One region of the Microbulbifer echini genome, then DNA from elsewhere that is predicted to be linked to it. Evidence: predicted binding sites of a transcription regulator. Region 1 holds the regulator's gene; the other holds the start of a gene.
What was found. The regulator LexA, encoded in region 1, represses DNA repair genes until DNA is damaged. The targets are predictions, from matches to a motif close to ACTGTNTNTANANACAGT.
Positions count from the first base shown of each region.

Region 2: a site for LexA is predicted at 3,113-3,130, ahead of imuA (translesion DNA synthesis-associated protein ImuA). Genes of this name have one in related genera too.

Region 1 covers NZ_JBGMEL010000019.1:55,271-63,595, forward strand. Annotated here, with positions in the region: gene topA (type I DNA topoisomerase) at 1-2,616, shown strand, start outside; gene ACCI51_RS16520 (DUF6586 family protein) at 2,617-3,102, shown strand; gene ACCI51_RS16525 (hypothetical protein) at 3,204-3,458, shown strand; gene lexA (transcriptional repressor LexA) at 3,558-4,163, opposite strand; gene ACCI51_RS16535 (LOG family protein) at 4,328-4,966, shown strand; gene ACCI51_RS16540 (TetR/AcrR family transcriptional regulator) at 5,378-6,010, shown strand; gene nagZ (beta-N-acetylhexosaminidase) at 6,045-7,061, shown strand; gene ACCI51_RS16550 (mechanosensitive ion channel family protein) at 7,202-8,308, shown strand.
Region 2 covers NZ_JBGMEL010000007.1:73,041-81,365, reverse strand. Annotated here, with positions in the region: partial or broken gene ACCI51_RS08650 (transposase) at 1-1,038, opposite strand, end outside; gene ACCI51_RS08645 (Y-family DNA polymerase) at 1,149-2,333, opposite strand; gene imuA (translesion DNA synthesis-associated protein ImuA) at 2,355-3,062, opposite strand; gene dcd (dCTP deaminase) at 3,269-3,838, shown strand; gene ACCI51_RS08630 (BaiN/RdsA family NAD(P)/FAD-dependent oxidoreductase) at 3,876-5,084, shown strand; gene ACCI51_RS08625 (hypothetical protein) at 5,086-5,271, shown strand; gene ACCI51_RS08620 (hypothetical protein) at 5,409-5,672, opposite strand; gene ACCI51_RS08615 (DUF3820 family protein) at 5,831-6,040, shown strand; gene ACCI51_RS08610 (Tll0287-like domain-containing protein) at 6,685-7,233, opposite strand; gene ACCI51_RS08605 (ammonia-forming cytochrome c nitrite reductase subunit c552) at 7,246-8,325, opposite strand, start outside.

The DNA.
Region 1 (8,325 bases):
GACTTCGTTGTTAAGTCCAGCGTCGGTCATATTCGCGATTTGCCTACCGGTGGGGGCAATAAGCAGCCTGTCGACGCAAAAGAGCGGGCAAGGCGTGCGGCTGAAACACGTAAACTCGCCCCCGAGGCGAAAGAGGCCTATAAGCGCAAGAAAAATCGTGAGCAGCTGATCAAGCGTATGGGTATTGATCCCGATCATGGCTGGCAGGCTCACTATGAAATTTTGCCGGGCAAAGAAAAGGTAGTCAGTGAGCTGCAAAAGCTTGCCGAGAATGCCGATCATATTTATCTGGCAACAGATTTGGACCGCGAGGGAGAGGCAATCGCCTGGCACTTGCGCGAAGCAATCGGTGGTAACGATGAGCGCTATCGTCGTGTAGTTTTTAATGAGATAACCAAATCTGCGATCCAGGAGGCCTTCAAAGACCCTGGGCGCCTGAATATTAACCGGGTACATGCGCAACAAGCTCGCCGTTTTCTCGATCGCATTGTGGGTTACATGGTATCCCCGCTCTTGTGGGAAAAGGTGGCCCGCGGCCTTTCTGCGGGTCGGGTTCAATCGGTGGCGGTGCGGCTCGTAGTCGAGCGCGAGCGTGAAATCCGCGCGTTCATCCCGGAAGAGTACTGGACGCTTTTTGCTGATACCGAGACCAGCAAAGCCAACAAGCTGCGTCTTGAAGTGAAAAAGCAGGCTGGGGAGGCTTTTCGCCCAACCAATGAAGCGGATGCGAGCCGTGCGGTTAAAGCACTGCAGGGCGGCCAGTTTGTCGTCAGCAGCCGGGACGACAAACCGACCAACTCCAAACCGGGGGCTCCGTTTATCACTTCGACACTGCAGCAGGCGGCAAGTAACCGTTTGGGCTTTAGTGTTAAGAAAACCATGACCCTGGCGCAGCGTTTGTATGAGGCTGGTCACATTACCTACATGCGTACCGATTCTACCAACCTGAGCAAAGAGGCCGTTGAGTCTGCACGCGACTATATTGGTGAGAATTTTGGGGGTAAATATCTTCCGGAAACAGCGAACAGCTACAGCAGCAAGGAGGGCGCGCAAGAGGCTCACGAAGCAATTCGCCCTTCCGATGTGCGTATTGCCCCAAATATGCTTTCCGGTGTCGAGCGCGATGCGGAGCGCCTTTACAATTTAATCTGGCAGCAGTTTGTCGCCTGTCAAATGACTCCAGCACAGTTCACTTCGACCTCCATTGTGGTGAGTGCCGGTGAATTTGAATTACGTGCTCGTGGCCGAGTGATTCGCTTCGATGGTTTTCTTAAGGTTGCGCCCGCTTCCGGTAAGAAAGATGAAGATTTGTTGCTGCCTGACGTGAAGGTTGGGGAAAAGCTCTCTCTGCAACAACTGGATTCGAAGCAACACTTTACCAAGCCGCCAGCACGCTTTAGTGAAGCCGCCCTGGTGAAGGAACTCGAGAAGCGTGGTATCGGCCGTCCGTCCACCTATGCCTCGATTATTTCCACGATTCAGGATCGCGGTTATGTGCGCCTTGAGAATCGCCGATTCTATGCTGAAAAAATGGGTGACATCGTCACCGATCGACTCAGCGAAAGTTTCAAAAACCTGATGGATTATGGTTTCACTGCAAGCCTGGAAGAATCCCTGGATGCGGTGGCCGATGGTGATAAGGGCTGGAAGCAGCTCCTCGATGAGTTTTATCAGGACTTCTCTTCGAGACTTGAGAAAGCCCAATCGAGCGAAGCGGGCATGCGCCGCAATGCTCCGACGGATACGGATATCGAGTGCGATAAATGTGGTCGTCACATGCAGATTCGTACTGGCTCTACCGGTGTTTTTCTCGGCTGTTCTGGCTACGCACTACCTCCTAAGGAGCGTTGTACCAACACCATGAACCTGGTTTCTGGTGATGAAGCTGTCGATGCCGATAAGGATGAGGAGGCGGAATCCCGCCTGCTGCGTGAGAAGCGCCGCTGTGGCAAATGCGGTACTGCCATGGATAGCTATCTGCTCGATGAGCAGCGCAAGTTGCACATTTGTGGCAATAATCCAGATTGTAATGGCTACGAAGTGGAGCAGGGCACATTCAAAATCAAGGGTTATGATGGGCCGATTATTGAGTGTGACAAATGCGGTAGCGATATGCAGTTGAAGTCCGGCCGCTTTGGGAAATACTTCGGTTGTACTAATGAAGCCTGCAAAAATACGCGCAAGCTACTGAAAAACGGTCAACCGGCGCCTCCCAAGATGGACCCGGTACCTATGCCTGAGTTGGCCTGTCAAAAGGTTGAGGATCACTATATTCTCCGCGATGGTGCCTCCGGATTGTTCCTGGCCGCCAGCCAGTTCCCCAAAAATCGTGAAACCCGCGCTCCCCTGGTAAAAGAACTACTGCCTCACCAAAGTGAGATTGATCCGAAGTACAGCTTCTTGTTCGCGGCACCTGCGCAAGACGATCAGGGCCGAGATACTGTAATTCGTTTCAGCCGTAAGACCCAAGAGCAATATGTTCAGTCTGAGGAGGAGGGTAAGGCAACCGGTTGGAAGGCCTTTTACCGCGATGGAGCCTGGAAGGTTGAAGCCGGTAGTAAGACTTCTACGGCCAAGCGGAAACCAGCAGCCAAGAAAGTAGTGGCGAAAAAGTAAATGAGTAACCCCTACACTGGACTCGTCACTTCTGCTCTTCGCAAGAGTCAATTGCTCTCCACGAGCCACTATGATTCCCCTCTTCATCGCCTGGCGCTTGAAGAGGGGGCACTGCTGCAGTTATGGAAAGCCTACCGGGCTTTCCTGGCAGAGCTTTCCCAGCAGTTGCAGTTAGGTTTTGAGACGGAATCCCTGCAGGTTATCGACGATAGCCTGCAAAGCCAGGGTAGGGCCAGTAGCGAGGTGAGGGAATTACAGTTACTGCTCTCAGAGCCCGAGAGCTGGTTGAGTGCGATGCTGTGCGCATGGAAACAACTTCTGCAGCTTTCTCTGGCCGAAGAAGTACAAGGACAGGAAAATCTAATCCCCACCCACAATATTGCGGGCCCTAGGCCAGTTACTCTATCCCTTGAAGTGCTTCTTGAATGGCATGCCTCTTTGAGTGAACTGGTACGCAGGCAGCGTACTAACCTTGAAGAGTGCTGAGGTCACACAGCACACTTCCTCTATCTGTTTGCGTCCACTGAAACTTCTAAATTGCCTGTGGTACACTGGGCGCAAACTGATGTGCGGTGAAGGGAAAGCAAATGTCCTCCGAAACTTTTGAGATTATTGAGCTGGCCAATGGCGAGGTGGCATTGCGCCGTGCCGGCCACGAGGAGGACCCTCTGGTGAGCATTCAATTCTCGGCGGAGAGTCTACAGTTTCTGCGAAAGCATAAAGTGGCAGTCGCTCGGGCAATGCTAGAAGCCGGTATTGAAGCTGTGCAAAATCTAGAAGACCTGGAGCCGGGCTACTTCGAGGAGGAGGAATCGATGCCGGTGAATCATACGATTCACTGATCAGAGTATCGGTTAAAACTATTCAACAGCGGCTATAAGCCGCTGTTGTTGTTTTTGGGGGATAGTTTTGGTGTGAGTTCGCAGGCTTTAAGAGGGCACTTAAGGGGTTTGGCGAATAACGCCAACGGCCAGGCCTTCAATGATAAAGTTCTTATCCCGCATATCTACCTGGATGGTCTCAAAATCTTCATTTTCCGGTAGGAGTTGCACCGTTGCCTGATTGCCCTTGCGGCGGAAGCGTTTTACGGTCACCTCCTCGTCAATCCGTGCAACCACAATCTGCCCGTTCCTAACTTGCTCTGTTTTCTGCACGGCAAGGAGGTCGCCATCGAGAATGCCGGCATTGCGCATGCTCATGCCGTGCACTCGTAGTAAGTAGTCAGCCGGCGGGTGAAAAAAGCTGGAGGGTAGATCGCAATAATCTTCGATGTGCTCTGTCGCAAGGATGGGGTGACCTGCGGCGACACGTCCGATAATCGGCAGCCCCGACTGGTGATCTGGAATCCGAATACCCCGCGAAGCGCCGGCAACCATTTCAATGGCTCCTTTCCGCGCCAGTGCTTTAAGGTGTTCCTCAGCCGCATTTGGTGAACGGAAGCCCAGTTCTTGGGCAATCTCCGCGCGAGTAGGGGGATAACCCGTATCATCCAGGTAGGCTTTAATCAGCTCTAATACTTGAGTCTGTCGTGCGGTGAGATTGGTCATAGAATTACCTAGCGTTTCTGTATTTTTATACAGGTGCTGGGATTATATACAGATTTGGGGCTCGCGCAATCCTATCACCGGTTCCTGTATGAGCTGCTACAGTGTTTATGAAAACAAGGAATGAAAGAAAAAGTTGAAAGAGCTGACAGCGAGGGAAAGTGATAATGCTGGATGCCAAGGTGGCCGAAGCTTGGAGAGTTCTTCGTATACAGTCTGAATTAGTGGATGGCATTGAGCGTTTAATCGCATTTAGAGGGGCGGTAACGGTATTTGGCAGTGCGCGTTTCTCCGAGCAAAGCCAGGAATATCAACAAGGGGTTAAGCTGGGGAAACTGCTAGCTGCGGAGGGGATACCCGTAATTACTGGTGGCGGGCCAGGCCTGATGGAGGCGTGTAACCGAGGTGCTTTCGATCAACCTGGTGCTTCAATTGGTTTGAATATTGAACTGCCTTTTGAGCAGGTGGCCAATCCCTATCAAGATGTTAATTTACATTTTCGATATTTCTTTGTGCGCAAGTTTTTATTTGTGAAGCAGGCGCTGGGCTTTGTGGGGTTGCCAGGGGGCTTCGGTACACTGGATGAATTATTTGAGGCGCTCACATTAGTACAGACTAGAAAGGTGCAGCACTTTCCAATTGTTTTAGTTGGAAAACGGTATTGGAGTGGTCTGTATGACTGGCTTGTAGATACGGTGCTAGAGCGAAATTGTATTGATGAGAGAGACCTGCACTTGTTCCAGGTGGTCGACACAGTGGAAGAGGCCGCCGATTTAATTTTGCAGCACATGCGTGGTCCAGGCTAAGCCGTTGGCCTGGGTTTTCAAGGCGCTCAGAGTCTAACTCCGCACAGGAAAACACAGCTTATCGGTGTAGTGATATACATCCCTATTCGGCGGATCAAACAGTGAGTCGGGCGGTTCATCGTTTTGATTAATGACTTCTGGCGATCTCTCGCTATGACTTAACGCGTCGTTCCCTGCGCTCCCCCAAAGAAAGCCTCAGCGCCATTCGTACTAGTTTGCCTATGTTGGGAAAGCGGTGTGCTCAGGCTGGTGGCGTTAAGCGTTCAGGTTATTCCCTCTATTTTCAACATCTCAACCGATTGCTTCCAAGGTAAAGGGAGTCTGTTTGGTGTGATATGCCGCCAGACTGGCGGCGGAATATGCTACTCTGGCCAGAGTTAAACAGCTGTTTTAAATGGTGGTTTGATACCTATGAGCCAGACCGATACTGTTAGCCGCATCTTGGACGCGGCAGAGGTTCTGTTCGCTGAACGAGGTTTTACCGAGACATCCCTGAGAACAATCACAAGTACAGCCGGTGTCAATTTGGCGGCAGTAAACTACCATTTTGGCTCCAAAAAGGAGCTGATACAGGCGGTTTTTGAACGCTTCCTGACCCCCTTTACCGGCGCATTGGAGGCGGAGCTTGACCGGCGTATTGCCTCAGGTCAGCCCCTAAGGGTCGAGGGCTTGCTGGAGAGCCTATACCGAGTGGGTCTGGGCGGCCTGCGTGCGCGAGGCCTCGACCCCCAGCGCTTTATGCGGCTACTGGGGTTGGCTTATACACAGTTCCAGGGGCACTTACGCCGTTTTATTGTGTCTCGGTATGGCGAGAGCTATCGCCGTTTTGCCGGCCTACTGGCTGAAGCCTTGCCGGGTGTAGATCCGGTTACTTTCTATTGGCGGCTGTATTTTATGCTGGGCGCCACCATCTTTACCCTGTCGAGCTACGATGCCATAGAAGCTATCCTGAAAGAGGATTTTGGTGCTCAGAGCAGTTTGTCAGAAACTCTGGAGCGCTTGGTGCCCGCGGCTTCGGCAATGCTGAAGGTAGAGGTGGGTTGAGCCCCGTAGTGGGTGAATCATCGAGGAACTGTATATGTCTACATCACTTGGACCGGTGATGATTGATATCGAGGGACAGGAACTCACCAGTGGAGATTGTGAGCTTTTACGCAATCCTCTAGTAGGTGGATTGATTTTCTTTGCACGTAACTATCGAGATCGCGTCCAGCTGGAGGCGTTAATCGCTTCTATCCGTTCGCTTCGCCCCGATATTCTGCTGGCAGTTGATCAGGAGGGGGGCCGAGTGCAGCGGTTCCGAGAGGGGTTTACCCGATTGCCTTCCATGCAGAAGTTATCTGCCCTGGCGTCAGAGGCTCAATTACGCGATGTAGGCTGGTTGCTTGCGGCCGAGTTGCTGGCGGTGGGTGTTGATTTTAGTTTTGCCCCAGTTTTGGATGCCGATGACCGGCAGAGTCGGGTGATTGGGGACCGCAGTTTTTGTTCTGACCCCAAGCGCTTGACTGCCATTGTAAGGCCGTTTATTCAGGGGATGCGTGAGGCGGGCATGGCCACCACCGGTAAGCACTTTCCAGGGCATGGACACGTCCTTGAAGACAGTCATGTGGAGCTTCCACAGGATGAGCGGACCTTGGAGCAGGTGTTGGAGTCTGATGCCTTACCCTTTATCGATTGCATTGGAACCGGTGAACTGGATGCCGTGATGCCTGCCCATATACGCTTTGTCAATATCGACAGTCAGCCCGTGGGTTTCTCCAGGTATTGGTTGCTGGATATTTTGCGGGGACGGCTGGGTTTTAGTGGTGTTATCTTCAGTGACGATCTGTCGATGGAGGGTGCGGGAGTCGCCGGCGGCTATGGAGAAAGAATTCGTGCTGCGCTGGAAGCGGGCTGCGATATGGGGGTGATCTGTAACAATCGCACCGGTGCCTTGGAGTCTCTGGCCGCCCTACAGGATTTTACCCCGGCAGCGGAATCTAAAGAGCGCCTAAAAGCGATGCGCGGCCGACCTTTGATTACCTCCTGGCAGGAACTTGAAAAAAGTGAGCGCCGACGCAGAACCCGTGATTGGTTAGCTTCGATAATGCACTGATGCACTGATGCACTGATGCACTGATGCACTGATGCACTGATGCACTGATGCACTGAGATCGGTAGTAAATACTTGTAGCAGAGCTCGCTTCGAGATACCTCTGGGCGAGGCTGAATTGGTTGTTTGAGTAGGGGGATTTCGTGGAGTCCGTAGAGAGTGTGCTGTTGTCCTGGCTGGGTGAAAATCGGGTCTGGGTAGTCTCTGTTTTCTTGATTGTACTGGCCTCAGCTCTGGCGGCCTGGGCCTTTGGGCGTTTTGTTCAGAAGTTGGCTCTCAGAGCCGAGAAAACTGTCAACCCTTGGGATGATGCACTGGTTGGGGCGCTGTCCCCACCTGGGCAAGTGTTTCTTTGGCTTTTGGGGCTGACGGTTGCCGCACAGCGCGCGGGCCAGGCGACGGGGGCGGAAATTTTCGCACTGGCAGAGCCCGCTCGCGAGATTGGCCTTATCCTGGTGATGTCCTGGTTCGCCTGGCGCTTCTCCCACAGCGCTGAGCGCAATTTGTGCAATCCCCGCTATATCGGCAAACCGATGGATGCCACTACGGTGCGGGCGATCGGCAAGTTGGTGAGGGCTTCAATCGCTATCACCGCCGGCATCGTTATCATGCAGTTCCTGGGGTATAGCGTTAGTGGTGTGTTGGCCTTTGGTGGTATCGGTGGGCTGGCGGTAGGCTTTGCCGCTAAAGATTTACTGGCGAACTTCTTTGGTGGGTTGATGATTTACCTGGACCGGCCCTTTGCGGTTGGTGACTGGATTCGCTCTCCAGATAGGCAGATTGAGGGAACTGTCGAGGACATTGGCTGGCGCCTGACACGTATTCGTACCTTTGATATGCGTCCCGTCTACGTGCCCAACAGTGTATTTACCCAGATTTCTGTTGAAAATCCCTCGAGGATGCTCAATCGAAGAATCTTCGAAACGATTGGTATCCGCTATGAGGATGCCCATTTAATGGCAGTGATAGTGGCTGATGTTAAGAAAATGTTACAGCAGCACCCTGAAATCGATGCCAATCGGACTCTCATTGTAAATTTTAATAGTTTTGCCGCCTCATCCTTGGATTTCTTTGTTTATACGTTCACGCGAACAACGGATTGGGTGAGATATCATGAAATCAAGCAGGATGTTCTATTGAATGTCCTTAAAGTTGTCGAAAGGCACGGTGCTTCTTGCGCATTCCCAACTTCGACAATTCATATTGCCGATATTCCTTCATTAGCCCGCGAGGCCGCGTTAGACAGTTGAGTATTGGGAGTGCAATA
Region 2 (8,325 bases), on a different contig from region 1:
CGTGAGTATCAAGTTTTGAATAGGGGGTGTCCAGCGTCTTGAGGATTTTAGTATACCTGCGTAGAGAAAACTTCAGGAAGCTGTTCTTGTTGACGAAGCCCCCTTTAGTTTTGGCCAGCTTGCGGAACTGCCTCCACCGCAATAGTCGTGTAGATCGGGGTACAGATATATTCCAGGTATTTAAACTAGGTCGAGAGATTTGCCCATTTACCGCGCCACGATTTAATCACCATAGTATATTTCCACCCCGCTTCGCCCCCTGCTCTTCTCAGACATGGTCTGTGGCATTTAGCGTTGATGCCTTATAAGCACTTCTGAGATCAGCCACACAGGCCTTCTGTTTTTTTGAATCCACATATTTCCGCGAGTTGCGTATTTGTGGGTGATCTAGTACTGGTTCTTAGTCTTAGGGTAGATACTTTATATAGCTTTAAGTCCCCCTGTAGGCTATCAACACAAGTAATGAGGATATATTTTACTCTACGATTATGGAGGTCGGTCAGAACTCTCAGTCAGTAATGTGCGCCCTCTTGGTTAGATAGGTAGAACCCCAGTCACTTCTTTTTGCCTTCGATAATGAGGCCAAGAGCCGTATCAATGCCCTTGCTGTATGGTGGTCTTGTTCAAGCCGAACCTAAAGTTCAGGTAGCTGTATGTCTGTAATGGTATTGATCATGCCACTGGGAAGCCCCACTAGGTAGATGTTGGCAATATGTGTGTAAATATCCAGGTAGTTGTTATCCAAGGTGAGCAGGGCGGTGATCTTGCTATGCAGTTCGTTGGTAAGCTGAGCCTGATGCTTCTTGACTATTTGAGGCTCGAAGGTTTCGGTGCGATTTTGCGGCATCTGCATCGCGAAGCTGCCAGTAGCACTTTTCATGGTTTTTGAGGTGGTGCCATTCTTGCGATTGGGCATATCCTTGCTGGAGAGGTACTCCTCCAGTTCTACCTTCATGGTAACATCAGTGAGTTATTTGATCAGAAAGGCTTGGATGTCACTTTGCTACTGAGGTCTTTCCAATCACATAAGGCTTTGATGGCCGCATCCTTATCGAAAGTGGGTTTGGACTTGGATCATCTCTTTTTTGTGAATAGTAAAGAAATGACTGGGAATTCTGAACACTACCCATAGGAATTGAAACCAAGTCTTAAAAATTTTTCTTAAACTTGATGCTTGTTAATGTCTGATATCCGAGGCGGTTCTTTAGCTTTTCTATAAGTTTTTGACTTTTTATCACTTTATCTTTAAGCACGTCTTCAGGATGATAGCCCCCCCATTCCTCTTGAGTCTCTATGGGTAATCGAGAGCAGTATAGTTGTAACAACCGTATTGGTTGGCTAAAACTTAAAGCATCAAGCCTAAATTTAGTTTGCGTAATCAGCTCTTGCATTTCAAACTTTGTGTAAAGCTCTAAATTGAAGCTTGTCATTTGTCCCATCTCCCCCTTCAATTGGCAGTGAGTTTGCTGGGTGGAATCCCCGCAGCGCTGCAGCTGTTGGCTGGGCTCCTGAAGAAGGCGGATGCAAGGAAAAAGCAGTTGCTCACTCTTACTAAATGCCTTTGGAAAATATAATTCATTGTTGAGATGGGCAGGTAGCTGCTGGTAGGAAACAGGTTTTTGCAGGCTGCCAGTGAGCTGAGCCAAGTAATCAATAAAAGCACAGCCAAAGTGTGCCTCCAACTCCGATAAAGGTGCGGGCAGTAGCTGACCTATTCGCTTATACCCATATTTATAAAGCTTCTCTATAGTTTGATTATCGCACTCCAGTAGCTTGCAAGGGGCGTGGCCGATCCACTGTTTACATTGTCCTGTGGTCGGTGGGGCATTAGTTTGTTGCAACCACTGGCGGTGTTCTGCTAGTTGGCTGAGCAGTAGCGCGGCGCTGGGACTGTGGCCAAGCCCTAGGTAATAGCTGATACCTATTTCTATAAGTTCTTTCTCCAGTTGATTCAGCAGCGTTCGAAGTCCGCCGTGGGTTTTTAAACAATCACTGAGCTCAAGGTAGAGTCGTGGGGGATGGCTGCCTTCTTCAGGGGACGCGGCCTTCAAAGAAACCATGGGTGTAAAGCTGTGCCCCCATTGCGCTAGCGCCTCCAGCTGCCGTTGCTCCCTCTCTTTATGGCGCTGCAGCATCTGTAGGTTCGGGCACCGAATACGAGCGCTTCTGGTGCTTAAGCCGGGCGAGATACCAAACTCTAAGGCGGCATTATTGGATTGCACTATGATGTGGTTTTCCACTATCGCCAGAGCTTGGCTTCTCTCTCCTGAGGTTAGGGCACGTGTGAGCGTCTCGAGAGAAAGCTTGGGAAACTGAATGCAGAGCCAGAGCATACGATGCCTCTTAGATATTTCTCAATGTAGGCCTTGGCGGACTCGTTCTGCAGGGGTGGCCCGTTGACGATTTAGCTTTAGGTGCTGCCCACTGGGACCATTGATTTGCTTGAGTAGCCTGAGGGAGAGATCTCGCTCTTTATTTTTCAGTTGAAGCCTGAGTTTGGCGGGAGAGGGGCAGGGGGATTCTGATTGAGGCCGGAAGTGGAAGTGTAGAGAATCGCCCATTTCGGTGGCTTGCTGTAGGCGTTGCAGCTCTCGGTAACTCATCGACCGGTCACCTTGCCAGTTCAGAAGGGCGCCGCAGCCGCCGGATTGTAGTGACTGCTCTATCGCCCAGAGGTAGTCCCTCTTTCCTCGGGGGTGTACCAACAACAATTGCTCCAGCTGGACGCCGTACTGTGCGAGTAACTGAGCATCGGGGATAAACGGCGGCTTGATCAATACCACCATCGTCTGTGCGCGGGTCAGCTCGGCCAGAGTTGGTAGCAGAAGGGATAATTCATTCATCCCAGTTTGATTTGCAAGCAGTTCTACACTGGCTCCCTTTGGCCATCCACGGCCGCAGAGTAGGGCGTCGAGACTGGCGAAGCCCGTAGCGATACCAGGCTCCCCGCATCCATTGGCCGTCCGATTAGCCTCAACCCCGACAAAGCGCCGCAATCTGAGCAGGGGTTTGGATTTGTGGTTTAACTTATTGTTTTTAAAAAGATTTTCAGCTTTATTCACTCTGGCACCATTTGTTTCTGGCCCGGTATTTGGCAGTGCTTTGCAGTAGAACTGTATGTACATACAGTTATCTGTTGATTTATACAGTGTTTACCTGTTGGTGACAAGGGGCAAAGGTGCCGATTGGCACTTTTTTGCACAGCGCAAACCGGCTATGATTCGGCCTCTTTAATCGAGCACCAATCTTTTGTCTTCAGGGGGACGGAGTGAGTATCAAGTCCGATAAGTGGATTCGCCGTATGGCAGAGCAGCACGGCATGATTGAGCCTTTTGAGCCGGGCCAGGTGCGCCATGGCAATGACGGTGAACGACTCATCTCCTATGGCACCTCCAGCTACGGTTACGATGTGCGCTGTGCCCGTGAATTCAAGATCTTCACCAACGTGCATTCCGCTACTGTGGACCCGAAAACCTTCGACGAGAACAGTTTTGTCGATGTGGAGGGTGAGTACTGCATTATCCCGCCGAACTCCTTTGCGCTGGCGCGCACCGTGGAGTATTTCCGTATACCCCGCTCGGTACTGACGATTTGTTTGGGGAAATCCACCTACGCACGCTGCGGCATTATCGTGAATGTGACGCCGCTGGAGCCGGAGTGGGAAGGGCATGTGACTTTGGAGTTCTCCAATACCACCAACCTGCCGGCGAAGATCTATGCCAACGAAGGTGTGGCACAGATGCTGTTTTTCGAGTCCGATGAAGTCTGCGATGTGTCTTACGCGGATCGCGGTGGCAAGTACCAGGGCCAGCGCGGCGTAACCCTGCCACGCACTTGATCGCCAAGGGCGGTCCAGCTACACAACCTACCTTTCTATGACCGATGTATCCAATAACCAGTTGCCTGAGCGTGTCGATGTAGTAATTATCGGCGCCGGGGCGGCGGGGTTGATGTGTGCGGCCACTGCCGGCCAGCGCGGTCGCAGTGCGCTGGTATTGGACCATGCGAATAAAGTCGGTAAGAAAATCCTGATGTCCGGCGGCGGTCGCTGTAACTTCACCAACCTCTATACCAGTGCGGAAAATTTCTACAGTGGTAACCCCCACTTCTGTAAATCGGCCTTGGCACGCTATAGCCAGTGGGATTTTATTGCGCTGGTGGAAAAATACGGGATTGCTTATCACGAGAAAGCGCTCGGCCAGCTATTTTGCGATAACAAGTCCAAGGATATTGTCGATCTGCTCTTGGCTGAATGTCGTGCGGCTAAAGCGCAGATTCGCACGCGCTGTGCGGTGTCCACCATCCAATTTGAGCAGAATGGTTACCTAGTAGAGACCAATCTGGGGTTGGTGCACTGTGAATCCCTGGTGGTGGCCACTGGCGGTTTGTCGATTCCCACTATGGGTGCCACGGGTTTTGGTTACGATATCGCCCGTCAGTTCGGTCTTGATATTGTGCCCACCCGTGCGGCCCTGGTGCCGTTCACCCAGCATAAGCGCCAGCTACAGCGGCAGGATAGCTTGCCCGGTAGCTCTCTGGCGGTGACGGCCTCCTGTGGTGAGGGCAGCTTCCACGAACAGATGCTGTTTACCCACCGGGGGCTGAGTGGCCCAGCGGTTCTGCAAATATCCAGTCATTGGCGTGAGGGGCAGGCGGTTACCTTCGACTTGGCGCCCGACCGGGATCTGGTTGACTGGCTGCGGCATTGTCGACAGGGGAGTCCAGAGAGTCACTTACACAGCGTGTTAGCCGAGCTTTGGAGCAAAAAACTGGTACAGTTTTTCTTGCAAAGGCTCGATATTGCCAGCCGTCCCCTCAAGCAGTTTTCCGATGCGGAACTGCAGGCACTTGGGGCCAAGCTGCAAACCTGGAAGCTGGTGCCCGACGGCACCGAGGGTTACCGCACGGCAGAAGTAACGCTCGGTGGTGTGGATACAGATCAGGTTTCCTCCCGAACTATGGAGTGTAAAACCCAGTCGGGTCTGTATTTCGTCGGCGAGGTACTCGATGTTACCGGTTGGCTGGGGGGCTTTAATTTTCAATGGGCCTGGGCTTCCGGGCATGCGGCAGGAGAGGTGGCCTGATATGGGAGATGTGATTCCTTTTAAGCGAAAGACAGCCTGGCAAAAGCATAAGGGCAGCACCTTGTGCCGGGAGGGTTTTCACAAGTGGAAAGTCGTTACCGAGCGTAAATTTGACGTGAAGCAGGGAAGGCTCGTTACGGAATATCGCTGCGAACGTTGTGCTAAAACCAAAACCGAGTTGCTTTAAAGGCGGGCTTCGAGAGAGGTAATTCTCCCATTTGCGTTAGTGCTAGCCGATGAGCCCCGGCCTGGCTGGTGCCACACCGGGGCTTTTCTTAGGGGGAGTTTCTGAGAAACGAAAAACTCCCTATTCTCAGTGCATCATTAATAGCGATAGTAGCGGCCGCGATAGCGATAGTAATCTCTGCGTTTTCTGTCTCTGTCGTAGAGATAGCCAGCCCCCGCGCCGATGACCGCACCTGCGGCAGTACCACCGGGGCGCCCGCCGCTGATCAGGGCACCGGTAACGGCCCCGACACCTATCCCGGTTCCGATACGGCGGTCGGTATCGCTCATATTGGCACAGCCTTGGCTACCGAGTCCCACGGCAAATACCGCGGCTAGGCTGAGATATTTGATGGCTTTCATGCGCATAGGCACCTCTTTCAGTAATTCTTGAGGTAGAGAGATTCGGTAAATCCGACCGAATAATTCCGGAGCCAGTGTAAGGTGAGGCAGTGGCCGCAACAAATATCTCAGTCCAGAGTCACGCGTAGCACAAAATAAGAACTTTGAAGGATTTTGCGATGTTTGAAAAACAACAGCTCATCGATATTGCGCGCACACCGATGCCGTTTGGCAAATATGCGGGGTGCCCACTGATCGACCTTCCAGAGGAGTATTTACTTTGGTTTTCCAGAGAGGGCTTCCCCTCGGGCAAGTTGGGGCAGCTCATGGCCCTGGCTTTGGAGGTAAAGATTGAAGGGCTTGAGGGGCTGATTACGCCGTTGAAATAACGTGTGACTCTATATTTTTCTTATTATGCCTTCGGATTACTGTGGCACTGATGTGTATCCGAGGATGTCTTTATTAACCTACGCCGACTGGTGGTACTGGTGGTCGGTAGGTCACGCTCAGGCGCAGTTTCTGTGTAAACTAAACTGTTCTTGAGTCGGCATTATGCTTACCGTTTTACTTTGATCTTCTGTACAGCCATCTTATTATATAAATGCCTAGGTGAGCTTTGCGGAGCGAAGCGGTAAGAAGAAGCGGGCCGTAATGGAGACTGGACTTACCCGGAAATAGGCCCACAGCGGGTGACCACTGGTCTGAATGATTTCAGCGAGGTTGCAGCGGGAGTAGAGCCAGTCACTTAAAGAGGGAGCGGTCGAAATGAATTCGGCCGCTAATTCTTTTTTGGGGATTCGATTTCTAGATTTATATTTTGACCTCTCAATTTTTACTCATCTCCAATCTTCCCCCATTACCAATTCTATCTAGCTACTTTTATCCCTCTAAAAATCATACCTTCTCGGTCTGCAGTCGCATTTTTTGTCGCCGGATAAATTGTCTATTTTTCAGAGTGGGATTGACTGGGGAGACTATTGTAAGGAACCCGGCAACAGGTTGCCGGGTTAGTAGGCAGACTTAAAATAGAGGCTTAGAGCGGTATACGAATAACCACGCCGCCCATCGTTTCGCCGAGTTCAAAATTATCGCGTGGGCTATCGGCGTGATCATTGTGGCAGCTGACACAGGCTGGAGAAACACCGACATCGGCGTAAACGGCGGTAAAATATTCGGTATCCCCCAGTGTCTCACGACCGTAGAAGTTTTGGCCGGGATTATCAATCACATACTGCAGACCCTGCTTTTCCATTTCGGTGCGCGGTTTATTTTGCTTATTCACTGGCCAGAGTGAGAGCAGAGCGTAGCTGAAGCCAGACTCTTTTTCCGCGATGCGTTCGGCTCCCATACGCATCATCTGTGCCGGCAGGGGCAGTAGTTTTTTATCCTGCCAGTGCTCGTCAGCATCCAGGACTTTTTCCTCATTTTGCAAACGGTTAACCACCTTATTGGTGTAGTTGGCCCTGTCTGCCTCAATCACGGCAAAGACGGCATCCGCCATTCGCTCGGGTGCCACTCCCTGGTTTTTTTCACAGCCAGTGAGTAGTGCCAGTCCAGCGATAAAACAAGCGGCAATACGCATAGTGTTCCCCTCCTATTGGGATTTGGTTTGATTTTTTTTGCTATTGGAAATTCGCGCAATGCGATCGCGGATTAAGTCGAAGGTCTCGTGCTTGTCCGCGGGCTTATGCTTGAAGTTCTGTGAGATCAGTTTTTTGTCGGCCATCGCTGCCAGGGAAAACTCCGCCCCATGGCAGTTCAGGCAAACGGGTAACATTTTTTCATTGGGGCGGAGATTGTGGTTTTGATTGTGGTTGGCCACTACCTGCTCACCGTGGGTTTCCCTTGGTAAGTGGCAGCTGGCACAGCTGACGCCGTTTTCCGGATTGGCTTGCCAGGTGTCAAAGTGGGGTGAGGCCTTGTAGGCGAGGCTGTGTTCATCGCTGTGGCAGTTGAGGCAGGACTCTACTGCGGCAAATTGTAGGTCGACGTCGTGTGGGCCATGACAGCTAATACAGTTCAATTCACCGGAGGCGTCGGACTGCATAGGTATCCAGGCTTGCTGCGGCGTCATGGCGCCAGCCTGCTGGACAAACTCCTGCGGCAACTTGGCTGACAGTCGCATACCGTGTTTACCCTGGGTAAAGGACTCCTGCTGGGCGCTGTGGCAACTTGCGCATTGTTCGACTACTTCGATACTGCTGAATTGCATCTGTCCGTCGGCATGGCAATTGGTGCAGTTTACCTCGACTTGTGCGTGGGCACTTTGCGACCAGAGTGCGGCGATTTCTGCAGAGGTTGATTCGCCCTGAATATCCGCCTGCTTTTGTTGCAGTGGTTTGGCGTCAGGGTGTTCTTGTAGCCAGAACTGCATCGCCGTGCGCACTGGTAACTTGGCTTCTTCGAGTAGGTCCGGTTGTCCTACGTGGGCGATCAGGAAGTCCTCATAGAGGGTGCCATTGTCGTGGTAGTTATGGCAGCCGGCGCTGGCACAGGTCTCGAATCCCATGCCCTGATGGCTGCTGCGTTCCTCGGCAATTTCACTGTGGCAGTGAAAGCAGAAATCCCCGGCCAGACTGACCCCCATCTCGCGGGTAATTTCCTGTTTATGCTCCGTATGACAGCTGATGCACTGGCGTGCATCCAGGGTTTCCAGCAATTGTGCATTGCGAGG